DNA from 4 places in the Arthrobacter sp. YC-RL1 genome. Region 2 is predicted to be linked to each of the others. Evidence: riboswitches for the same ligand, from Rfam matches in the RefSeq annotation. Region 2 holds a riboswitch; each other region holds the start of a gene.

Region 1 (3,182 bases), 710 kb from region 2:
TGCGGGGCCGGTGGATCCATTGCAACCGCCGACCATGTTCACCGAGACCACGAAGAAGCGGTCGGTGTCCACTGTCAGGCCGGGGCCGACGAAGTCCTCCCACCAGCCGTCGGTCTGCGAATCGCCCCGGGAGACGTGGGCGTCTCCGGTCAGGGCGTGCATCACCAGCACTGCGTTGCTGCGCTCGGCATTCAGCTCCCCCCAGGTTTCGTAGGCCAGGGCCACCTGCGGCAGGTAGCCGCCGAACTCGAAGGAGTACTCGCCCACGGACGCACGGCGCAAAATGCCGTGGGTCCCTTCGGCGAGCTCTTCGGTGCCGATGGTGTCTTCGGTAGTCACAATGGATGCCATGCCTAGCGGGTTTCCTGCAGTTCCTTGCCCTCAAGGGCTGCGACCGCCTGGAACCCAAGCTCGAGGTCGGCCAGGATGTCGTTGATGTTCTCCAGCCCGACGCTCAGGCGCACCAGTCCCGGGCGCACCCCGGCGGCCAGGCGCTCCGCGTCGGAGAGCTGGGCGTGGGTGGTGGAGGCCGGGTGGATGACCAGCGAGCGGACGTCACCCAGGTTCGCCACATGGGAGTGCAGCTGCAATGCGTCCACAAAAGCCTTGCCGGCTTCGACTCCACCGGGCAGGTCGAAGGCCAGCACCGAGCCGGCGCCCTTCGGGCTGTACTTGCGTCCGCGCTCGAACCACGGCGAGGATTCCAAGCCGGCGTAGGCCACAGCTTCCACATCCGCGCGGGCTTCGAGCCAGTTCGCGACAGCGGAGGCGTTCTCCACATGGCGTTCGATGCGCAGGGACAGGGTCTCCAGACCCTGGGCGATCAAGAACGCGTTGAACGGCGCCGGGGCCGAACCCAGGTCGCGCAGCAGCTGTACGCGGGCCTTGAGGATGTAGGCCAGGTTGGCGCCGAGGATGCCGTTGACGCCCAAGTCGCGGGCGTAGACCAGGCCGTTGTAGGACTCGTCCGGGGTGTTGAAGCTCGGGAAGCGCTCGGGATCCTTGGAGAAGTCGAAGTTGCCCGAATCCACGATCACGCCGGCGATCGCGGTGCCGTGGCCGCCGAGGAACTTGGTGGCCGAATGGATCACGATGTCCGCACCCCATTCGATGGGACGGATCAGGTACGGGGTGGCCAGGGTGCTGTCAACCAGCAGCGGCACGCCGACCTCGTGGGCGATCGCGGAAATGCCCTCGATGTCCAGCACATCCTGGCGCGGATTGGAGATGGTCTCGCCGAAGAACGCCTTGGTGTTCGGCTGGACGGCGTCGCGCCATTCCTGCAGGTTGTCCGGGTCGGAAACGAAAGTGACCTCGACGCCCAGCTTCTTCAGCGTGTGCTTGAGCAGGTTCTGGGTTCCGCCGTAGAGGCTCGGGCTGGCCACCAGGTGGTCGCCGGCCTCGGCGATGTTCAGGATCGCGAAGGTGGTTGCCGCCTGGCCAGAGGACAGCAGCAGTGCGCCCACGCCGCCTTCGAGGTCGGCGATGCGCGTTTCCACGGCCTCGGTGGTCGGGTTGCCGATGCGGGTGTAGATCGGCTCCAGCTCCTGCAGGGCGAAGCGCGCTGCGGCGCTTTCGGCGCTCGGGAAGACGAAGGACGTGGTCTGGAAGATCGGCAGGGAGCGAGCACCGGTAACCGGGTCAGGGCTCTGTCCTGCGTGGATCTGACGGGTTTCAAACGACCAATTGTTGCTCATGGCAGCCTCCAAAAGTTCTGTAACTATGGGGGTACACCACTGAACACACACCACCGGGAAGAACCTCAACGAGGTGCTGCCAGAGGGGTAACCCGCGCTTGTCCTTGACGCCGAGCGGCTCAAGGGCCAGGTCTTCACCCGGGGCACCCCACCGCGGTTGGAGGGTTGCCGCCCAGTAAGCCGGGGCTTGTTACTGGGACTCATGACCTGCCACCAGTGTGCCCGAAAATCGAATATCTTGGCAACCCGAGGCCGGATCCAGAGTCTCAATCGGTCATATTCACGTCCGAGCGACGTCTTATTGCACAGAATTCGACAAGAGTCCAGATCTTAGGATCACCTAAGTAGAGACTGGGATCACATTGTTGTCATGATTGGCACATGATGAGGCTAGATCACGTTACGTACGCATGCGGCCCGGATGGGCTGATGCCAACCGCTGAAAGAATTGCAGAGTCCCTGGGCCTGGAATTCGTCAAGGGAGGCGTGCATCCACGGTTTGGAACTCGCAATGTAATTTTCCCGCTGAAGCACAACCAGTACCTTGAGGTCGTCGAGGTACTGAACCATCCTGCCAGCCTCAAGGCACCTTTCGGACAGGCCGTGCGCGCGCGCTCCGAGCTGGGCGGCGGCTGGATGGGTTGGTGCGTGTCATTGGACGACCTGAGCGGAGCGGAAGAACGCCTGGAACGCAAGGCAGTTCCCGGGAACCGCAAGTTCCCCGACGGCCGCGAACTGACCTGGCAGCAGATCGGCATCAAGGGCCTGATCGCGGATCCGCAGGTGCCCTATCTGCTGCGCTGGGACGACGGCACCGAGGACCTGCATCCGTCGCGCGCGCTGGAGCCTACCGGTGAAATCAGCGAGATCAACATTGCAGGATCCCGCGAGCGCGTGCTTGAATGGCTGGGGCAGCCGGAGAACGTGAATCTCGGACCGGTGACCACCAAGTACCAAGCTCCCAACGGGACGCCGGGCATCCTGTCGGTAACTTTCAATACCGCCAAGGGCACGGTCGTTCTCTAGGAACATCGGGGACCACAGCACAAGATAGGCGGGGACAATGGAGTCCCCACCTACCTTTGCTTGTTAATTGGACGGTTGGTGCAGCCCTAGGATCCGGGTAGCTGCACCAGCTGGCAGTTTTCGACTCCCGCGGCCGCCCGTTTCACCCAGCTGATTTGGGACTGCTCGTCCAGCGCGTTCAGCGCGTCGAGCTGCTCAGACTGGGCTGAGTCGACGAATTCCCGGTCTGCCTTTGTAGTCCACCATTGGTACAGCAGGTTGGACTGCGCCCACATGTGCCGCTGCGCTTCGGTAGCGGCACTCGAGGTGCCAACAATGCCGTGGCTCGCCGCAAGGCTGCCCAAACATTGTTCGGTGGGGTTGACCGACATTTTCATGGCCAGATCCCACTTGACGGTTTCCGGGGAATAGCGGTCCTCGAAGCCCAGCAGCAGACCGCCGGTTGCCTCGGCATGGGCC
Region 2 (3,182 bases):
CCAGGCGGCGGGCGAAGGGATACGGGTGCTCGTAGGCGGTGCCGGCGGTGACGCCGAAGCCGAGGTTCTCGGTCACCGCGGCCATGGCGGAGACCAGCAGGAACGGGTCGTTGACCGGGGCCTGGGCGCCGGTGCGCAGCGGGGACTCGTTGGTGCCGTTGTACACGTCGTAGGTGCCCAGCACGTCGGCGATGAACAGACCGTCGAACTTGCCCTTTTCCAGCACCTTGGCCAGGTGGGTCCAGTAGCCGATGGTCTTGTAGTCGGCGGCCTTGTCCTTCGGGTGGCGCCACAGGCCCGGGGACTGGTGGGCGACGCAGTTCATGTCGAAGGCGTTGAAGAGGATTTCCCGCTTCGCGTTATGTGGCTGGTTCTCGCTCATGGATGTGCCCCTTGTTCGTGGTTGAGAAGTGGAAGTCTGGTGGGTGCGCGGCGCGGCGGCCGCTAGCCGGCGTGGTGCCCGGTGGGTGCGGCGAGGTCGCCGGTGACCGAGAGGCGCTGGGGCTGGACCCCGTTGATCTCGTAGTCCCCCACGATGCGCGCCTTGTAGATGGCAGGGTTGTGGGTGGCGATGGTGCGCGCGTTGCGCCAATGCCGGTCCATGTTGCAGCTGCTGCGGGTGGACGAGGCGCCCAGCCCGTCGAAGAGCTTGCTGGTGGCGCTGATGACCAGCGGCTGCACGATGGTCTGCGCCCGGTTGGCGGCCAGCTCGCAGACCGCAAATCGCTCCTCCGCGTTCAGCTGCGCGTCCTGCAGCGCGGCTTCGACCTCCAGCACCGCTCCGATGACCACCGAGTCCGCGGCGAAGACCTCCGCGGAGACCTCCCCCACCAGCTGCAGCACCTGCGGTTCGCGGTGCACCGGGACGCCGGTGCCGGTGGTGAAGCTGCGGGTGCGCGCCTGCACCGAGCTGCGCATGTCGTTCAGCGCCGCGCGGCCGATGCCTGCCTGCACCGCCATGAGCACCAGCTGGAAGATCGAGGCCTCGGGGTCGTTGGGATCCTCCGGCATGAAGCTGTCCACCGGCACCTGGTGGAACTCGGTGGTCCCGGTACCGGTCAGCCCCTGGCCGAAGCCGTCCCAGTCGTCCAGGATCTTCACGCCGCTGTGCTGGGTAGAGACCACGGCGATCTGGCGTCCCGGGCGCTCCGGATGGGCCACCGCGACGGTGGTCCAGTCCGCGAAGATGGTGCCGGTGCAGTAGTACTTCTCGCCATTGACCACCCAGCGGCCGTCGACCTGGCTGGACTTGGTATTCAGCGTGCCCAGCGCGTTGCCGCCGTTTTCGGTGTAGGCGTTGCCGACGATCTGCCCGGCCGCGATGCGGGCGAACCACTTGGCCTTCAGCTGCTCGTCCTGCAGGCGCAGCACGTCCTCGACGAAGGCAATGTGCGCGCGCCAGAGCTGGCCGATATGGGAATCGGCCTCGGAAAGCTCGATCAGCAGGCGGAAGACGTCGCTGAGCCGGGCGCCGTGGCCGCCGTCGGCGACCGGCAGGCGCAACGCCCCGAAGCGGTCGCGGTTCAGCAGGCCCACCTGTTCGAAGGGCAGGATGCGATTGCGGTCGCGCTCCTTGGCGCCGGCGGCGATCTGGGCGAACACCGGACGGAAAATCGCTGCAAGGCGCTCGTAGTCTTCGTCGGCCCCCGGCCCCGGAGTCATCTTGAGCAGCTGGCGGGTCGGACGGTCTTCGGTGAACTCGTCGAGCTCCAGCGCATTGCCGGCCCCCGGGGTGCTCAGCGTGTTGAAGTCCACCTCAAAATCGTTTTGGGGTGCGCCAAAAGACATAAAAAGTCCTCGATTCTTTCCATCGATCCTGGCGGTAGCACCGTCCCTGTCATGGGTGGTTGCTGCGGCGTCGTGGAGCCAGATCTCTCAGCCGCTCTGGATGGGTCGTAATCATTTGTAGCCGTAACAATCGGGCGGCTCCAAGCCCCGTAGTCATATTTCGTCGCTGAAAACGCACGGGTTGCAGAGGCTCGCGAGTGCCGATTGCCGCGAACCGCCGAAGATGACCCAAGGAAGAGGGGCAAAGATCGATCAAACCAACGTTCAATGAAATAAATAACGAAATATCCCACATATTACGCGTTCAGATCGAATATTTTTCATGTTACGCAGGATTTGCAATGGAATCGTTCGAATGCATGTAATGGATGCGTAACCATCCCGAGCGGCCGAGAGATCTGGCTCTATGACGCCGCAGCAACCACCGTTGAATTCCCGGAATTCACGGCCGGTGCTACCGCCAGGACCGATGGAGATGATCATGGCTACTGCCTTTGCCCTGCCTCAGACCGAGGTTGCAACCAGCGCATCCAGCGCGCTGTCCGTGGACTTCCACAATGTCTCGCGCACCTTCACCACCAAGAAGGAGCAGCGCACCGTCCTCGCAGACGTCAACCTCCACATCGAAGCAGGACAGGTGGTGGCGATCCTCGGAGCCAGCGGCTGCGGTAAGTCGACGCTGCTTCGCTCGGTGTCCGGCTTGGACCATCCCACGGGTGGCGCCGTCTTCACCGGCACCCGGGAAGTCAACGACATCAACGAGCTGTGCGCGGTGGCCTTCCAGGAGCCACGGCTGCTGCCATGGCGTTCGGTGCGCGAGAACATCGCACTCGGACTGGCTCCGGGGACCAGCAAGCCGGCCGGCATTGAACTCATCAACCAGCTGCTGGAGCTGACCGGGTTGACCCACGCGGCCGATCTGCGGCCACGCGAAATTTCCGGCGGCATGGCACAGCGCGTATCGCTCGCCCGAGCACTGGCCCGCCGCCCCGGCGTGCTGCTGCTCGATGAACCATTCGGCGCACTGGATGCACTGACCCGCCTGAAAATGCAGGACCTGCTCCTGTCCATCCATGCGTCGTTCCCGACCACCGTCCTGATGGTGACCCACGACGTCGACGAGGCGCTGACCCTGGCAGATCGGGTGATCGTCCTGGGGCGTGCCAATGGCCAGCAGTCAGCGACGGTCATCGAGGACCTCCGGCTGTCCGCGGCGCACCCGCGTAGCCACAGCGACGCACTGTTCGTCACCAACCGCGCCCACCTGCTGGGACTGCTAGGCGTCGACACCGCAAACCACTAATACCGGTTTCGCCACCGGCATCTCGACTTTCTTCTACGGCTGCATCCACGCAGCCGCTGCACTCGCACGCACAAATCAAGGAATTTCCATG
Region 3 (3,182 bases), 3.2 Mb from region 2:
GTGGACAGGGCGATCATCTGGTGTTCCAATCGGTGTTGCAGGCAGGGTGGCGTAGGCGTCCAGTGTCTAGGTGTACAGCGAGAGCGGCTGCGATTCGCCGCGCAGGAAGTAGGCGCCGACCTCGATCTTCTTGTAGTCCACCGGGTCGTGCAGCGAGTGCGTGCGCACGTTGCGCCAGAACAGGTCAAGCCCGACGTTGCTCTTGGTGGAGGAGGATCCGGTGACCTCGAAGATGCGGTTGGCGACCTCCACGCCGGCCTCGCTGGCCACGACCTTCAGCTCCGCGATCGCCACCGCCAACTCGGCGCGCTGCGGCTGGCTGACTGCCCCGCCCAGCACCTGATCGAAGCGGCGGCCCAGCTTCTCCGCCAGCGCGGCCACCGCGGCAGTGCGGGCCTTCAGCTCCCCCACGGTGCGCTGGAAGACGACGTCCTGCGAATAGGTTTCGGCCTGCGAGAGGAACCAGGCGTTGGTGCGCCCCAGCAGGATCTGCCGGCCCCGCGCCAGCGCGCCCTCCGCGATGCCCAGGTAGAAGTTCGCGAAGGCCAGCTGGATGCCCGGGGTGAGCAGGGTGGCCACCGGCTCGTCGGTGACCGGGCCCAGCACGTCGGACGGCTCGATGCGCACGTTGCGGTACACCAGCGAGTTCGAGGCGCTCAGCCGCTGGCCCAGATAGTCCCAGTCGTCGACGATGCGCAGTCCTTCGGCCTCGCGCGGGACCACGAAGGCCAGCAGCTCGCCGCTGCCTTCGACCTCCGCGTTGACGACGATGACCTCGCCCACCCCGGAGCCGGTGGAGAAGCGCTTGGCCCCGTTCAGCCGGTAGCCATCGCCCTCGCGGGTCAGCACCAGGTTCGGGTCCACCGGGTTGACCGAGTCGCCCCACAGCCAGCTTCCCTCCACGGTGCGCCGCCACCAGTCGGCCTGCGCCTCTGCCGGGGCGTAGAACGCGATGGAGGACTGGTTGATGTAGTGGTAGGCCAGCAGCTGGGAGATCGACCCGTCGGCGGCGGCCAGGATGCGGATGACCTCGAAGGCGGTCTCGAAGTGCCCGCCGGCGCCGCCGAACTCGGCCGGGACCAGCAGCTCCAGCAGCCCTGCCTCGCGCAGCAGCTTCACCTCGGCGAAGGGCTGCTTGTTGGCGCGGTCGCGGGCCAGCGCGTCGGCGGCCAGGGTGCCGGCAACCTGGCGGGCGACGGCGCGCCAGCGCTCCAGTTCGGCCTCGCTGGCGGTGCCGGTGTACGGGACGCGGGGCAATGCGGTGACGGTCATGATCGGGCTCCTTGGAATTGGACTTCCGAGGGATACCGGGACGCGGCCCGGGCTCCATCGAACCTGGCGTTAGCACTCCCTGCGGATTACAGGCTTGCTGCGGCGTCGCGGAGCCAGGTCTCTCAGCCGCTCTGGATGGTGTGCACCGATTCAAGCACGCCGCCGAAGCCGGAGGGAACCGCCCCGTCACGCGGCGGAACGCACCGCAAAACTGCGTCATATTGGGAGTTTGGAACCCGCGCCGGGCCCAGATCGCGACGGCGCGCGGCAGCATCCAGCCGTCGCACGACGTCATATTGGCGCACGCAGTGCCCGGGCCCGGCGGGCCTTGCGGCTAGCGGGAGAGGAAGCCGAGCAGCAGGTCGTTGACCTCCTTGGCGTGGGTCCACAGCAGCCCGTGCGGGGCGCCATCCACCTCGTGGTACTCGGCGGCGGGCAGCGCCTCGGCGAAGCGCCGGCCGGTGACGTCCACGGGCAGGATCCGGTCGGCGGTGCCGTGCACGATCAGCGCGGGCACGTCGATCTTCGGGATGTCGGCGCGGAAGTCGGTGGTCCAGGTGTACTGGGCCGCGACCGAGGCGTAGGGCGAGGCGGCATAGGCCAGGGCCTTGTTCGCGGCCAGCGCCTCTTCGCTCAGCCGGTTGCCCAGGAAGGTCTCGGTGTTGAAGAAGTTCTCGAAGAAGCTGCTGAAGAACGCGTAGCGGTCGGTTTTGGCGGCCTCGGCCATCGGGTCCAGCGCATCCTGCGGCACACCCTCGGGGTTGTCATCGGTCTGCAGGATGAACGGTTCCAGCGAGCCGAGGAAGGCGGCCTTCGCGACGCGGGCCGAGCCGTAGGTGGAAAGGTAGCGGGCTACCTCGCCGGTGCCCATGGAGAAGCCCACCAGCACTGCGTCCTTCACGTCAAGCGTTTCCAGCAGCGTGTGCAGGTCGGCGGCGAAGGTGTCGTAGTCGTAGCCGACGGCCGCCTTGGAGCTCTTGCCGAAGCCGCGGCGGTCGTAGGTGATGACGCGGTAGCCGGCGCCGAGCAGCGTCGCGGTCTGCAGCTCCCAGGAGGATCCGTCCAGCGGGTAGCCGTGGATCAGCACCACCGGCTGCCCGGAGCCGTGGTCCTCGTAGTACAGCTCGATATCGGTGGTGTTCTCTTCTCCGACTTTCACGGTTGCCATGCTGGCCCTTTCGCCGACGGGGGCGCGGCGGTTGCCGCGCTGCCTCCCACGCTAGGCATCGGTCCTCGACGGTGGCAAGGGTTTTGCGCAAAGCGACAGCGAGCGCTTCAGCGCAGGTAGGTCCGTGCGACGCTGAACGCGGTGCGCTCCAGCAGCTTCAGCGCGTCGGCGGACAGCTCGGCCAAACTCGCCGGGCCCGGAGCGATCGAGTAGGCCGCGAGGATTCCGGCGTCGGCCAAAACCTGGTCTTCCAGGCTGACCGATCCGGCGATCACGATAACGTCTCCCCCGGCGGCCTGCAGTACCCCGGATACCACCTTGCCCTGCAGGGACTGCGAGTCCAGCCGGCCCTCGCCGGTGATGACCAGATCCGCGCCGCCCATGATGCGGTGGGCGTCCAGCACCCGGGCGACCAGCTCCCACCCGGGGACCAGGTCGACCGCGAAGTAGCTGCCCAGGCTGAAGGCCAGGCCTCCGGCGGCGCCCATGCCTTCTCGGTCGCGCAGCACCCGGCCGGTGGCGGTTTCCAGCACATCGGCCAGCCGGCCCAGCCCGGCGTCGAGGGTTGCGACATCCTTCAGGGAAGCACCCTTTTGCGGCCCGAAGATCGCTGCGGCGCCGTTCTCGCCCAATAGCGGGTTGGTGACATCGCAAGCGATCTGCCACACTACCCCGGCGGCGCGCGGATCCAGCCCGCTGACATCGATGCTGTGCAGCTCGTTCAACGGGCCGCCTCCCGATT
Region 4 (3,182 bases), 330 kb from region 2:
CTGCGCCGGCGCACCAGATTCTGAGAACGGCAACGGCCGCCGCCTGGTGAAGCAGGCGGCGGCCGTGGGAATGGCTCATCGAGCCGGCGGGGCTCAGGCCACGTTGGTGCCGAACAGCAAGCCGAGGCAGTAGGTGACTGCGGCGGCGCCCCAGCCGATGGCCAGCTGGCGCAGGCCGCGCTTCATCGGCGAGGCCCCGGACAGCAGCCCTACAATGCCGCCGGTGATCATCAGCGCGGCGCCGACCAGCAGCACCGAGGTGATGATCGCAGCCAGGCCTGACATGCCGAAGATGTAGGGAAGGATCGGGATGACCGCTCCGGAGGCGAACAGGCAGAAGGAGGTCGCCGCGGCGCCGGTGGCCGAGCCCAGTTCCTCGTGCTCGTTCGCCAGCTCTTCGGCCCGGGCTTCCGGGTTCAGCGAGAAGGACGGGTTGCAGTCGCAGGTGAACAGGCCCATGCGTTCTGCAGCGCGGTGCTCGGCATCCTCGTCGGTCATGCCGCGGGCCTTGTAGATGAGCACCAGTTCGTTGGCGTCCAAATCCAGGTCAGGGGCGGCGGTGAGCGTCACCTGAGTGGGACGCGAAGCCGTGAGCAGCTCGCGCTGCGAACGCACGGAGACGTATTCGCCGGCGGCCATGGACAGCGCGCCGGCCAGCAGGCCGGCGATGCCGGAGAACAGCACCAGTCCGGAGGAAACACCGGTCGCTCCGATGCCCATGACCAGGGCCAGGTTGGAGACCAGGCCGTCGTTGGCGCCGAAGACCGCGGCGCGGAAGTTGCCCGACAGCTGCGCGCGGCCCGCGGTGGCCAGGGCGCGGACGACTTCCTCGTGGACCTGCTCGTCGGCGGCCATCTGCGGCGACGCGTCGGCATCGGTCGCGTAGGGGGTGCTGCTTTCGGCCCGCTGCGCCAGCGCGAGCACGAACACCGAGCCGAAGCTCAGGGCGAGGAAACGCAGGAAGCTGCGACGCAGCGAGGGACGCACCGGGCGGGCATGCGCCCCGAGCTTGGTGCGCCAGTATTCCTCATGGCGTTCTTCCGCCGCGGCCAGTCCCAGCAGGATCTGCTTTTCCTGTCCGGTCTTCTTCTGGGCCAGCGCGCGGTAGATGGCGCCTTCGGCGACCTCGTCCGCAACGTACTTGCGCCAGCGGCGGATCTGGGCGGGGGTGGGCTCAGTCGTGGGGCTGTGTGACATCACGAGGATGACTCTCCTACGGCTTGGGATTTCTCAACGAAACCCGGGATTCTGTTCAGCCTCTCAGTTTAGCCAGCGAGATGGTGCCGGGGAATTTGGCAAGCCTAAAAGCAAGGCTGCGCCCATCGGGCTGCCCGGCGGACGCCACGAACACCACCAGCTCGCCGGCCGCGGGATCGAAGACCGGGCGCCGGGAGGAACGGGTGATCAGCCGCTCAAGGTGCGCCGGGTCTGAAACGTAGCGGGTGTACCAGCGGTCCTGCACGGTGAACTGCACCTGTCCGGTCTGCAGATCGATGATGGGGAGGACGGAAAATGCCATGACACGACAACTCTCGCTGAGCTCTTGCCCGCGCATCGGTCGATGCCCGGACCGCTTCTTCATCCGAACCACCCATGAACCTGGGGTTGGTGCGCGGCCAGTCGGAGCTTGGCGCCGCGTCTCGTGAAGCAACAGTGTCGATGCTACCGCCGCAATATTAAGTCGTGAAGTTTCATTCCGTAATATGAACTCCGCGCGAAGCGCTAGTCGGAGCCGCGCCTGGACTGCGCGGTCTGCTGCAGCCGGTCGCGCTGGTCCTGCCATTGCCGGGGTGTGTAGTCCGGCAGGTTCGGCGCTTCCGCGCGCAGCCCGACCTGGCCGTCCAGGAGCTCGCGGACGATGTCCAGATGGCCTGCATGGCGCGAGGTCTCTGCGATCATGTGCACCATGAGATGTTCCAGGGTGGTGTGCCGGTGGCGGACCCACCAGGGGACTTCGGCCGGGGAGGCGAGCTCCAGCTGGTCGAACCCGGCCTCGGCGAAGGCGATGGCCCGCTGGTAGAGCTCGATGACCTGCTGCGCGCTGGCATCGGCTGGCGGAATGAAATCCGCCTGCGGGTCGTCGATGTCCAGCAGCTGCTGGACGTAGGAGTCGTTGACCGGCCGATTGAGGCACGCACCGAAGTAGCCGTACTCGGTGATCGCCAGGTGGTGCACGACGCCCAGCACGTGCGTGCCGGTGGGGGTCATGGGTTGGCGGGCCAGCTCCTCGCCGAGCTGCCGGCTTTTGAAGATGACTGCCTGCCGCGCGTCGTTCAGGTATTCGCGCAGCCTGGCCGCGGTGCTGTTCGGGGTGTCGTCCATGGACCGAGTGTAGGTGCAGGCCACGGTTCGGGGAACCCGCTTCAGGAAATGGGAAGCCACCGAAGCCAAGGTGTCATATTCTTCCGCTCCGGTTGGCCGGAAGTTGCGTATTGGTAAACTGGGGACGCAGAGCGGCCGGCAGAAGTACACTCCCGCGGTCGCTGCCTATCCTTCGAGTGAACAGGTCCAGGTGCCCCACGGATGAAAGCTCTGCCCGTCGAACCCTCAGGCTCGTCAATCAACATCGGAGCACGGCTGCGCGGCGTCCGCCAGCAGCAGCACATGACGATCGACCAGGTCGCCGAGCTTTCCGGGTTGACCAAGGGGTTTCTTTCCCGCGTCGAACGCGACTTGACCAGTCCGTCGGTCTCCACGCTGCTCAAGCTCTGCGAGGTGCTGGGGATCGAGGTCGGGACCCTGTTCGAAGTACCGGACACGACTTTGGTGCGACTGGGGGATGCGCCGCGCATCTCGCTGGGAGGCTCGGGCATCACCGAGAAGCTGGTCACCCCGCGCGGCGAAAAGCGCGTCCAGGTCATTCGCGCCGAAGTGGAACCCCGGGGCAAGGGGGAGAGCGAACTGTATTCGGTGGATTGCGAGCTCGAAGTGCTGCACGTGGCCTCCGGGGTGTTCACGCTGGTGCTGCCCGAACGGGTGGTCGAGCTCGCTGCGGGGGACACCATGACCTTTCCGGGGCGGGAACCGCACAGCTGGGAAAACCCCGGCGATGAACCTGCCGTGGTGCTCTGGACCCTGATTCTCTGAGTCTGTGCAGTGGCTCCCGGTGTGGTGTGACTCCCCGGACAGAGCCTGCCGCGAAGAGGCGCCGCGTTCACGGCTGGCCACTGCACCGCGTATTC

What was found. A riboswitch is a leader RNA that binds a small molecule or an ion and turns the genes downstream of it on or off. The one in region 2 is predicted to bind S-adenosylmethionine.
Region 1: linked by a shared signal. The riboswitch ahead of ATC04_RS13555 (bifunctional o-acetylhomoserine/o-acetylserine sulfhydrylase) and the one ahead of ATC04_RS16715 (acyl-CoA dehydrogenase family protein) in region 2 are both predicted to bind S-adenosylmethionine.
Region 3: linked by a shared signal. The riboswitch ahead of ATC04_RS01825 (acyl-CoA dehydrogenase family protein) and the one ahead of ATC04_RS16715 (acyl-CoA dehydrogenase family protein) in region 2 are both predicted to bind S-adenosylmethionine.
Region 4: linked by a shared signal. The riboswitch ahead of ATC04_RS15220 (hypothetical protein) and the one ahead of ATC04_RS16715 (acyl-CoA dehydrogenase family protein) in region 2 are both predicted to bind S-adenosylmethionine.

What each region holds. Positions count from the first base shown of each region.
Region 1 covers NZ_CP013297.1:2,923,037-2,926,218, forward strand. Annotated here, with positions in the region: gene ATC04_RS13550 (homoserine O-acetyltransferase) at 1-351, opposite strand, end outside; gene ATC04_RS13555 (bifunctional o-acetylhomoserine/o-acetylserine sulfhydrylase) at 354-1,697, opposite strand; SAM riboswitch class IV at 1,787-1,905, opposite strand; gene ATC04_RS13560 (VOC family protein) at 2,079-2,723, shown strand; gene ATC04_RS13565 (hypothetical protein) at 2,810-3,182, opposite strand, start outside.
Region 2 covers NZ_CP013297.1:3,632,054-3,635,235, forward strand. Annotated here, with positions in the region: gene ATC04_RS16710 (LLM class flavin-dependent oxidoreductase) at 1-382, opposite strand, end outside; gene ATC04_RS16715 (acyl-CoA dehydrogenase family protein) at 445-1,755, opposite strand; SAM riboswitch class I at 1,805-1,895, opposite strand; SAM riboswitch class I at 2,162-2,264, shown strand; gene ATC04_RS16720 (ABC transporter ATP-binding protein) at 2,270-3,091, shown strand; gene ATC04_RS16725 (aliphatic sulfonate ABC transporter substrate-binding protein) at 3,180-3,182, shown strand, end outside.
Region 3 covers NZ_CP013297.1:399,185-402,366, reverse strand. Annotated here, with positions in the region: gene ATC04_RS01830 (acyl-CoA dehydrogenase family protein) at 1-17, opposite strand, end outside; gene ATC04_RS01825 (acyl-CoA dehydrogenase family protein) at 67-1,272, opposite strand; SAM riboswitch class I at 1,324-1,414, opposite strand; gene ATC04_RS01820 (alpha/beta hydrolase) at 1,607-2,440, opposite strand; gene ATC04_RS01815 (glycerate kinase) at 2,548-3,182, opposite strand, start outside.
Region 4 covers NZ_CP013297.1:3,304,386-3,307,567, reverse strand. Annotated here, with positions in the region: gene ATC04_RS15230 (LOG family protein) at 1-24, shown strand, start outside; gene ATC04_RS15225 (VIT1/CCC1 transporter family protein) at 94-1,197, opposite strand; gene ATC04_RS15220 (hypothetical protein) at 1,253-1,519, opposite strand; SAM riboswitch class IV at 1,535-1,648, opposite strand; gene ATC04_RS15215 (DinB family protein) at 1,723-2,322, opposite strand; gene ATC04_RS15210 (helix-turn-helix domain-containing protein) at 2,524-3,087, shown strand.